DNA from 2 places in the Streptomyces sp. NPDC021356 genome. Region 2 is predicted to be linked to the other one. Evidence: riboswitches for the same ligand, from Rfam matches in the RefSeq annotation. Region 2 holds a riboswitch; the other holds the start of a gene.
The links. Region 2 has a riboswitch for glycine ahead of gcvT (glycine cleavage system aminomethyltransferase GcvT). Riboswitches for the same ligand answer to the same signal wherever they lie in the genome.
Positions count from the first base shown of each region.

Region 1 (4,206 bases), on a different contig from region 2:
GCAGACGGTGCGCTGCTCGTCGCCGTTGGCCCGGTGGTAGCCGCGGACCGCGAGCAGACCGGCCAGCTCGCCCTGCGAGCCGGCGTTCGGCTGGAGGGAGACCTTGTCGTAGCCGGTGACCTCGGCGAGCCGGTCCTCCAGCTCGCGGATGAGGGTGAGGTAGCCCTGCGCCTGCTCGGCGGGCGCGAAGGGGTGCAGCTGCCCGAACTCGGGCCAGGTGACCGGCTCCATCTCCGTGGTCGCGTTGAGCTTCATGGTGCACGAGCCCAGCGGGATCATGCCGCGGTCGAGCGCGTAGTCGCGGTCGGAGAGCCTGCGCAGGTACCGCAGCATCGCCGTCTCGGAGCGGTGCTGGTGGAAGACGGGGTGGGTGAGGTAGGCGTCGGTGCGCAGCCGGGACTCGGGCAGCACCTGAGCGGCGGCGGCGTCCAGCGCGTCGATGTCGCCAGCGGTGCCGAACGCGGACCACACGGCGTGCAGCTGGGCCCGCGTGGTGGTCTCGTCGCAGGCGATCGAGACGTGGTCGGCGTCGACCAGGCGCAGGTTCACCCCGGCCTCGCGGGCGGCGGCCACGATGCCGGCGGCGCGGCCCTCGGCCTTGACGGTGAGCGTGTCGAAGTAGGAGTCGTGGACGATCCGCGCCCCGCCCGCCTTCAGGCCCTCGGCCAGGACGGCGGCGTAGCGGTGGGTGCGCCGCGCGATGTCCTTCAGGCCGTCGGGACCGTGGTAAACGGCGTACATGCCGGCCATGACGGCGAGCAGCACCTGCGCGGTGCAGATGTTGCTGGTGGCCTTCTCGCGTCGGATGTGCTGCTCGCGGGTCTGCAGGGCCAGGCGGTAGGCCTTGTTGCCGTCGGCGTCGACGGAGACGCCGACCAGGCGGCCGGGCAGGCTGCGGGCGAACTGCTCGCGCACCGCCATGTAGCCGGCGTGCGGCCCGCCGAAGCCCATCGGGACACCGAAGCGCTGGGTGGTGCCGACGGCGATGTCCGCGCCCAGCTCGCCGGGAGAGGTGAGCAGCGTGAGGGCGAGCAGGTCGGCGGCGACGGTGACCACGGCGCCCAGCTCGTGCGCCTGGTCGATGACGGGCTTGAGGTCGCGTACGGCACCGGAGGCGCCCGGGTACTGCAGGAGCACGCCGTTGATCTCGCGCTCGGCGACGTGGGCGGGGATGCCGTCGCTGAGGTCGGCGACGACGACCTCGACCCCGGTCGGCTCGGCCCGGGTCCGGATGACGGCGATCGTCTGCGGCAGCGTGTCCGCGTCGACGAGGAACAGGCCCTTCTTGTTCTTGCCCATGCGCCGCGACAGGGCCAGCGCCTCGGCGGCGGCCGTGCCCTCGTCGAGCAGGGAGGCGCCGGAGGTCGGCAGGCCGGTGAGGTCGGCGACGACGGTCTGGAAGTTCAGCAGCGCTTCGAGCCGGCCCTGCGAGATCTCGGGCTGGTACGGGGTGTACGCCGTGTACCAGGCGGGGTTCTCCATGACGTTGCGCAGGATGACGGGCGGCGTGAACGTCCCGTAGTAGCCGAGCCCGATCATCGAACCGAGGACCTGGTTGCGGTCGGCGAGGGAACGCAGCTCGGCCAGCACCTCCGCCTCGGTGCGCGCGCCGGGCAGGTCGAGGGTGTCGGCGTTCTTGATGACGTCCGGCACGGCGGCGGCGGTGAGTTCGTCGAGCGAGCCGTAGCCGACCTGCGCGAGCATCTTGGCCCGCGCCTCCTGGTCGGGCCCGATGTGGCGCTGCTCGAAGGGGATGCCCTGTTCGAGCTCGGAGAGCGGAATGCGCTGGGCGGTCATTGCGGAGGCCTCCTGGTCTGACGCGACCTTCGAGGGACACCACGGCGCGGGTGTCCCGACGGCCTCCCCCTCTGTCATCTCAACCTGAGAGCTTCACCGGGTCGCCGGCAGGCGACCGGCTTTCACCGTCGGTGAGAGCGGAAGCCGTCGACACCCGCTCTGCTTTCCAGAGTGACCTCGTCCGTGCGGTACGTGGGCCTGAGAGATTCCGGGGAGGATTTGCTCCTTCGGCGCCTCCGGTGATGCCGGAGGACTCTCCCGCACGGGGTCAGCAGCCGCTGCCAGGGTACCAGCGGGCCGAGAGCCGGAGCCTTCGAGTGGCCGCCCGGCCGAATGTGCTCTTTCGTAGTGCTTACGGATGAGGTGCGACATGTGGAGGGACCGTGCTGACCGAGATCGATCCGCGCAATCTGATCGGCCGCAAGGCGTTCGACCGCAACGGCAACAAGATCGGCACGGTGGACGAGGTCTACCTCGACGACGCCACCGGCGTGCCCGAGTGGGCGGCCATACGGACCGGACTGTTCTCCCGGGACGCCTTCGTGCCCCTGGAGCCCAGCGAACTGGTCGAGGGCGCCCTCCACATCCCCTTCGACCGCTCCCTGATCAAGGAGGCGCCCGACTTCGGCGTCGGCCGCCATCTCTCCCCCGAGCAGGAAATCCAGCTCTACCACCACTACGGCCTCGACCTCACACCTCCCGCCGCACTCCCCGACCGCGACTTCGGCAAGCTGGCCGGCTCCGGCTCGGAGGAGTCCTGAAGGATCCCCCGGCCCCGGCCGGGCGCGGCACGGTCCACCCGCCGACTCACCCACACCGGCACCGCGCCGCACCGACCGCCGCCCGGGGACCCTTCCGCCGCGAACCCGCACGCCTCCCGCCAGGAGAACTCATCGTCCTCACACGCGTAACACGGTCACCTCAAGAACCAGGCTGTCCCACAAGCACCTTCCGGCTCTGAGCGCGCTGCCCCGCCGTCCCTTCAGCCCCGCGACCGCTCAGCCCCGGCCGCCGGCCTCCCCGCCCACCACCGTGGGCGTGCCGGCCGGATCCGCCGGTCTTCGCCGCACCAGCGGCAACGGATCCGCCGGTTGCAGCGCCGGGTCATCGACACGGAAGGTCCGCACCCGGCCGGGCTCCGAGTCGGGTGTCTCGAACCTGACCGTGACCCTGCCGACACCGCTGCCCTGCACCCAGCCGTGCCCGTGCTCGGCGTGCCGCACGTCGTGCCCCGCGGACCAGTGCCGCTCGGCGGGCCCGGCAGCCTGCTCCTGGGCCGGTTCGTCCACGCGCTCCTCCGCGGGGCTCACCGCCCCCGCACCGGCCGCCTGGGCGAACAGGTCCTCCTGCGTGTAGTCGGCGAGCCCCGACACGCCCACGCCGAGCAGCCGCACCCCGCCGGTGGTGTCCACGGAGTCCAGCAGCCGGGCCGCCGCCTCCCGGACCACCGCGGGATCGTCGGTGGGCCCGCGCAGCGTCTCCGACCGGGTCAGGGTGGAGAAGTCGTAGCGCCGCACCTTCAGCACGATGGTGCGGCCCGAGAGTCCGGAGCCGCGCAGCCGCCGCACGCAGCGGTCGGCGAGCCGCTGGACCTCCAGCCCCACCCGCAGCCGGTCGTGGATATCGATGTCGTACGTGTCCTCGACCGACACCGACTTGGCCTCCCGCTCGGCGACGACGGGCCGCTCGTCGTGGGCCAGCGCCATGGCGTGCAGCGCGTGCCCGTGCGCCTTGCCCAGGAGCCGGACGAGTTCGTCCTCGCCCGCCTCGGCGAGTTCGTCGACGGTGTGGATCCCGGCCCGCCGCAGATGGTCCCCCGTGGCCGGTCCCACGCCCGGCAGGGTGCGCACCGAGAGCGGGCCGAGGAGGTCCCGCTCCGTGCCGGGCTCGATGAGCACCAGCCCGTCGGGCTTGGCCCGCTCCGAGGCGATCTTGGCGAGCATCTTGGAGGCGGCCAGCCCCACCGAGCCGGTCAGCCCCGTCACGGCCCGGATGCCGGCCCGCAGCTCGGCACCGGCCAGGCGGGCGGAGGCCTCGTCCCAGGCCGCTCCCCCGGCCTCCAGGTCCACGAACGCCTCGTCCAGGCTGAGCGGCTCCACGAGCGGGGACAGCTCCCGCAGCAACTGCATCACCTGTTCGCTGATGGACCGGTAGAAGCCGAAGCGGGGCACCAGGTACGCGGCGTTCGGCGCCAGCCGGCGTGCCTGGGCCATCGGCATCGCGGAGTGGACGCCGAAGACCCGGGCCTCGTACGAAGCGGTGGCGACCACGCCGCGCGGTCCGAGTCCTCCGACGACGACGGCCTTCCCCCGCAGGCTCGGCTTGGATGCCTGCTCCGCCTGGGCGAAGAAGGCATCCATGTCGAGATGCAGGATCGTGGGCGCGGTTCTCACATCTCCGATGCTGCAC
Region 1 covers NZ_JBFACU010000012.1:9,044-13,249, reverse strand. Annotated here, with positions in the region: gene gcvP (aminomethyl-transferring glycine dehydrogenase) at 1-1,797, opposite strand, end outside; glycine riboswitch at 1,974-2,068, opposite strand; gene AB0G56_RS17800 (PRC-barrel domain-containing protein) at 2,181-2,558, shown strand; gene AB0G56_RS17795 (DNA polymerase IV) at 2,796-4,190, opposite strand.
Region 1: it holds a riboswitch for glycine, as region 2 does, so the genes downstream of both, gcvP (aminomethyl-transferring glycine dehydrogenase) here and gcvT (glycine cleavage system aminomethyltransferase GcvT) in region 2, are expected to answer to the same signal.

Region 2 (4,206 bases):
CGTCCCACTGGGACAGCTCGACCCCGACGAACATGACCGGGTCGGCCGTCTCGACGGCGGCCAGGCAGCGGCGGGCGGTGCGGACCACGCCGGTGGCGGCGAACTCGGTACCGGCGGCGGACAGGAAGTCCACCGGGTCGTCCTGCCAGTCGGGTTCGTAGAGGCGCACCCGGCCGCCGCCGGCGGGGCCGTCCAGTTCGGTGCGCCCGGCCCGGCACAGTTCGGCCACGGCCTGCGGGGGCAGCGGGAGACCGGCCACGCCGTCCGGGTTCAGCGCGATGCCGACCTGGGCGGGCAGTCCCCGCGCGAACTCGACGGCGGGCGCGACGGTGAACGCCATGTGGTGGCCGGCGACCTGGCGCAGCTGCTCCTCGGAGCTGAAGACCGGTACGTAGGCCTGGCCCTCGATCTCCAGGGTGGGCAGGTCGAGCGGGCCGCTGTGCGGGCCGCCGCCGCTCGGGAGCGGGACCCACAGGAAGCTGCGGCCCAGGACCTCGATGATCCGGCCGCCGGCCGTCGGGATGCCGAGGGCGGCGGAGAGCACTTCCTCCAGTTCGTTGCCGGGCCACCCGCCGTGCGGGTGGGGGTGCGCCTGTGCCGGGAAGTCCCCCGGAAAGTCCGCGGAGAAGTCCGCCGGGAAGTCCATCTGCCTACCGCCTGCTGGGAACCACTGCTGTGACGGAAAGGCTAACGGGTGCCGCCGCCGGGCGGGCCGGTGAACCCGATCCGCCGCAGACCGGCCGCCGCCTCCCGGTCCAGCAGGACCGCCGCGTCGCACCCCCGGGGCAGCTCACCGCGCTCCACGGCGGCGACCAGGCGGGCTGCGGCCCTGCGGTGGCGCCAGAAGGCGTAGCGGGAGACGCCCCGGCCGCGCTCGCGCTGGCCGCAGCGGGCGGCGGCGGGCGCCACGTCCAGCAGGAGCAGGTGGAGGGCGCCGCCGCGCCGGTGGGCGGTGCGGGCGAGCCAGGCGCGGACCCAGGCCTGGGTACCGCAGTCGTGGACCACGACGCCCTCGCCGGTGCGCAGGGCGCGGCGCAGCGCGGCGTAGTGGGCGAGGCGGACCAGGGGGCGGTACAGGGCGTACGGGAGAGGGCCGGCCAGGCGGGCGTCCCAGCGGTCGCGGGTGTCCTCGGAGTCGATCCGTGCGCCACGGGCCGCGCGGCGCATCAGCGTGGTCTTGCCGCTGCCGGGCAGGCCGGTGACCACGACCAGGTCGCGGGGGCCGAAGAGCAGGGCGTGCGGGGTGCGGCCGGCCCGCTGCCGCAGGTCGCGGACGACGGGCGCGGTGCGCTCGCCGCGGTGGGCGCGGCCGGCGGCCGGCGGCCGTGCGGGCAGGGCGGGGGTCCGGGTCGTCGCGTACGCCGGCGCTGTCCTGTTCACCGTCATCGTCCTCCCCGGGGGTGGTGACGGTTCACCTCCCCCTTGAGTGTAAAGAGAAGGTAATACGCGGGTCTGCCGTTTGCGTGCGCGTTCTGCCACAGGCCGGTTACAGATCCGGCCTGCCGCGAAGAGTCCGGGCGTGCGATGATGTCCGCGCCAACTGCATACCGGCCGCTTGAATCCGCGCGGGAGAGTCCCCGGCAGTACGTCTGCCCGGGGCGCCGAAGGAGCAAGTCCCTCCCTTGAATCTCTCAGGCCCCGTACCGCGCGGGCGAGGCACATCTGAAAAGCGGGCCGCTGCCGCAGTGGCTCCACCCAAGGTGCAAGCCGTGCCCGTCCGTCCGACGGCGGTCATGGCGAACCTCTCAGGTTCCGATGACAGATGGGGAGGACACCCGACCTGTCCTCGCCCGTTCCTTCCTGGGAGACCGACCGATGAGCAGTTCCGCGTCCCGTCCGCTCCGCCGTACCGCACTCGACGCGGTGCACCGTTCGCTCGGCGCGACGATGACCGACTTCGCCGGCTGGGACATGCCGCTGCGCTACGGCTCCGAGCGCGACGAGCACGTCGCCGTGCGCACGAAGGCCGGTCTCTTCGACCTGTCCCACATGGGTGAGATCACGGTGACCGGCCCGCAGGCAGCCGCCCTGCTGAACCACGCCCTGGTCGGCAACATCGCCTCCGTCGGCGTCGGCCGGGCCCGCTACACCATGATCTGCCGCGAGGACGGCGGCATCCTGGACGACCTGATCGTCTACCGGCTGGCCGAGACCGAGTACATGGTCGTCGCGAACGCCTCCAACGCGCAGGTGGTGCTGGACGCGCTCACCGGGCGGGCGGCCGGCTTCGACGCCGAGGTCCGCGACGACCGCGACGCCTACGCCCTGATCGCCGTGCAGGGCCCGGAGTCCCCCGGCATCCTCAAGTCGTTGACCGACTCCGACCTGGACGGCCTGAAGTACTACGCCGGCCTGCCGGGCACCGTCGCGGGCGTGCCCGCGCTGATCGCGCGCACCGGCTACACCGGCGAGGACGGCTTCGAGCTGTTCGTGAAGCCCGAGCACGCCGTGGAGCTGTGGCAGGCGCTGACGAAGGCCGGGGAGAGCGCCGGCCTGGTCCCCTGCGGCCTGTCCTGCCGCGACACGCTGCGCCTGGAGGCGGGCATGCCGCTGTACGGGCACGAGCTGACCGAGGAACTGACCCCGTTCGACGCGGGGCTGGGCCGGGTGGTCAAGTTCGAGAAGGAGGGCGACTTCGTCGGGCGTGAGGCGCTGCTCGCCGCCGCCGAGCGCGCCGAGCAGGCACCCCCGCGCGTCCTGGTCGGCCTCGTCTGCGAGGGCCGCCGCATCCCGCGCGCGGGCTACTCCGTCGTCGCCGGCGGCGAGGTCGTCGGCGAGGTCACCTCCGGCGCCCCCTCCCCGACCCTGGGCAGGCCGATCGCCATGGCGTACGTCGACGCCGCGCACGCCGCGCCGGGCACGGCCGGTGTCGGCGTGGACATCCGGGGCAACCACGAGCCCCTCGAAGTCGTGGCGCTGCCCTTCTACAAGCGGCGGAAGTGACGCCGTCGTCACCGGTCAGGGGTGACGTGGGGCACATCGCCCCGGTCACGCACGCCCTGCGCAGTCCCTCATTCACCAGCACTCCCCCGCGTACAGGAGAATTCAGGCCATGAACAACCCCCAGCAGCTGCGCTACAGCAAGGAGCACGAGTGGCTGTCGCCCGCCGAGGACGGCGTGGCGACGGTCGGCATCACCGAGTTCGCGGCCAACGCGCTCGGCGATGTCGTCTACGCCGACCTCCCGGCGGTGGGCTCCACGGTGACCGCGGGCGAGACCTGCGGCGAGCTGGAGTCGACCAAGTCGGTCTCCGACCTGTACTCCCCGGTCAGCGGTGAGATCACCGAGATCAACCAGGACGTGGTGGACGACCCGTCCCTGGTGAACTCCGCGCCCTTCGAGGGCGGCTGGCTGTTCAAGGTGCGCCTGTCGGAGGAGCCGGCCGACCTGCTCTCCGCCGACGAGTACAGCGCCCAGAACGCCGGCTGAGGAGCAAAGGGACCCAGATGACTGTTCTCAACACGCCCCTGCACGAACTCGACCCGGACGTGGCCGCCGCGGTCGACGCCGAGCTGCACCGCCAGCAGTCCACGCTGGAGATGATCGCCTCGGAGAACTTCGCCCCGGTCGCGGTCATGGAGGCGCAGGGCTCGGTCCTCACCAACAAGTACGCCGAGGGCTACCCGGGCCGCCGCTACTACGGCGGCTGCGAGCACGTCGACGTGGTCGAGCAGATCGCGATCGACCGGGTCAAGGCGCTGTTCGGCGCCGAGCACGCCAACGTGCAGCCGCACTCCGGCGCCCAGGCCAACGCGGCGGCGATGTTCGCCCTGCTCAAGCCGGGCGACACGATCATGGGCCTGAACCTCGCGCACGGCGGGCACCTGACCCACGGCATGAAGATCAACTTCTCCGGCAAGCTCTACGACGTCGTCGCCTACCACGTGGGCGAGGACGGTCAGGTCGACATGGCCGAGGTGGAGCGGCTGGCCAAGGAGAAGAAGCCGAAGCTGATCGTGGCCGGCTGGTCGGCGTACCCGCGGCAGCTCGACTTCGCCGCGTTCCGCCGGATCGCGGACGAGGTCGGCGCGTACCTGATGGTCGACATGGCGCACTTCGCCGGTCTGGTCGCGGCGGGCCTGCACCCCAACCCGGTGCCGCACGCCCACGTGGTCACCACCACGACCCACAAGACGCTGGGCGGCCCGCGCGGCGGTGTGATCCTGTCCACGGCCGAACTCGCCAAGAAGATCAACTCCGCGGTC
Region 2 covers NZ_JBFACU010000025.1:82,736-86,941, forward strand. Annotated here, with positions in the region: gene AB0G56_RS29150 (enhanced serine sensitivity protein SseB) at 1-646, opposite strand, end outside; gene AB0G56_RS29155 (AAA family ATPase) at 688-1,386, opposite strand; glycine riboswitch at 1,557-1,656, shown strand; gene gcvT (glycine cleavage system aminomethyltransferase GcvT) at 1,816-2,943, shown strand; gene gcvH (glycine cleavage system protein GcvH) at 3,053-3,430, shown strand; gene glyA (serine hydroxymethyltransferase) at 3,448-4,206, shown strand, end outside.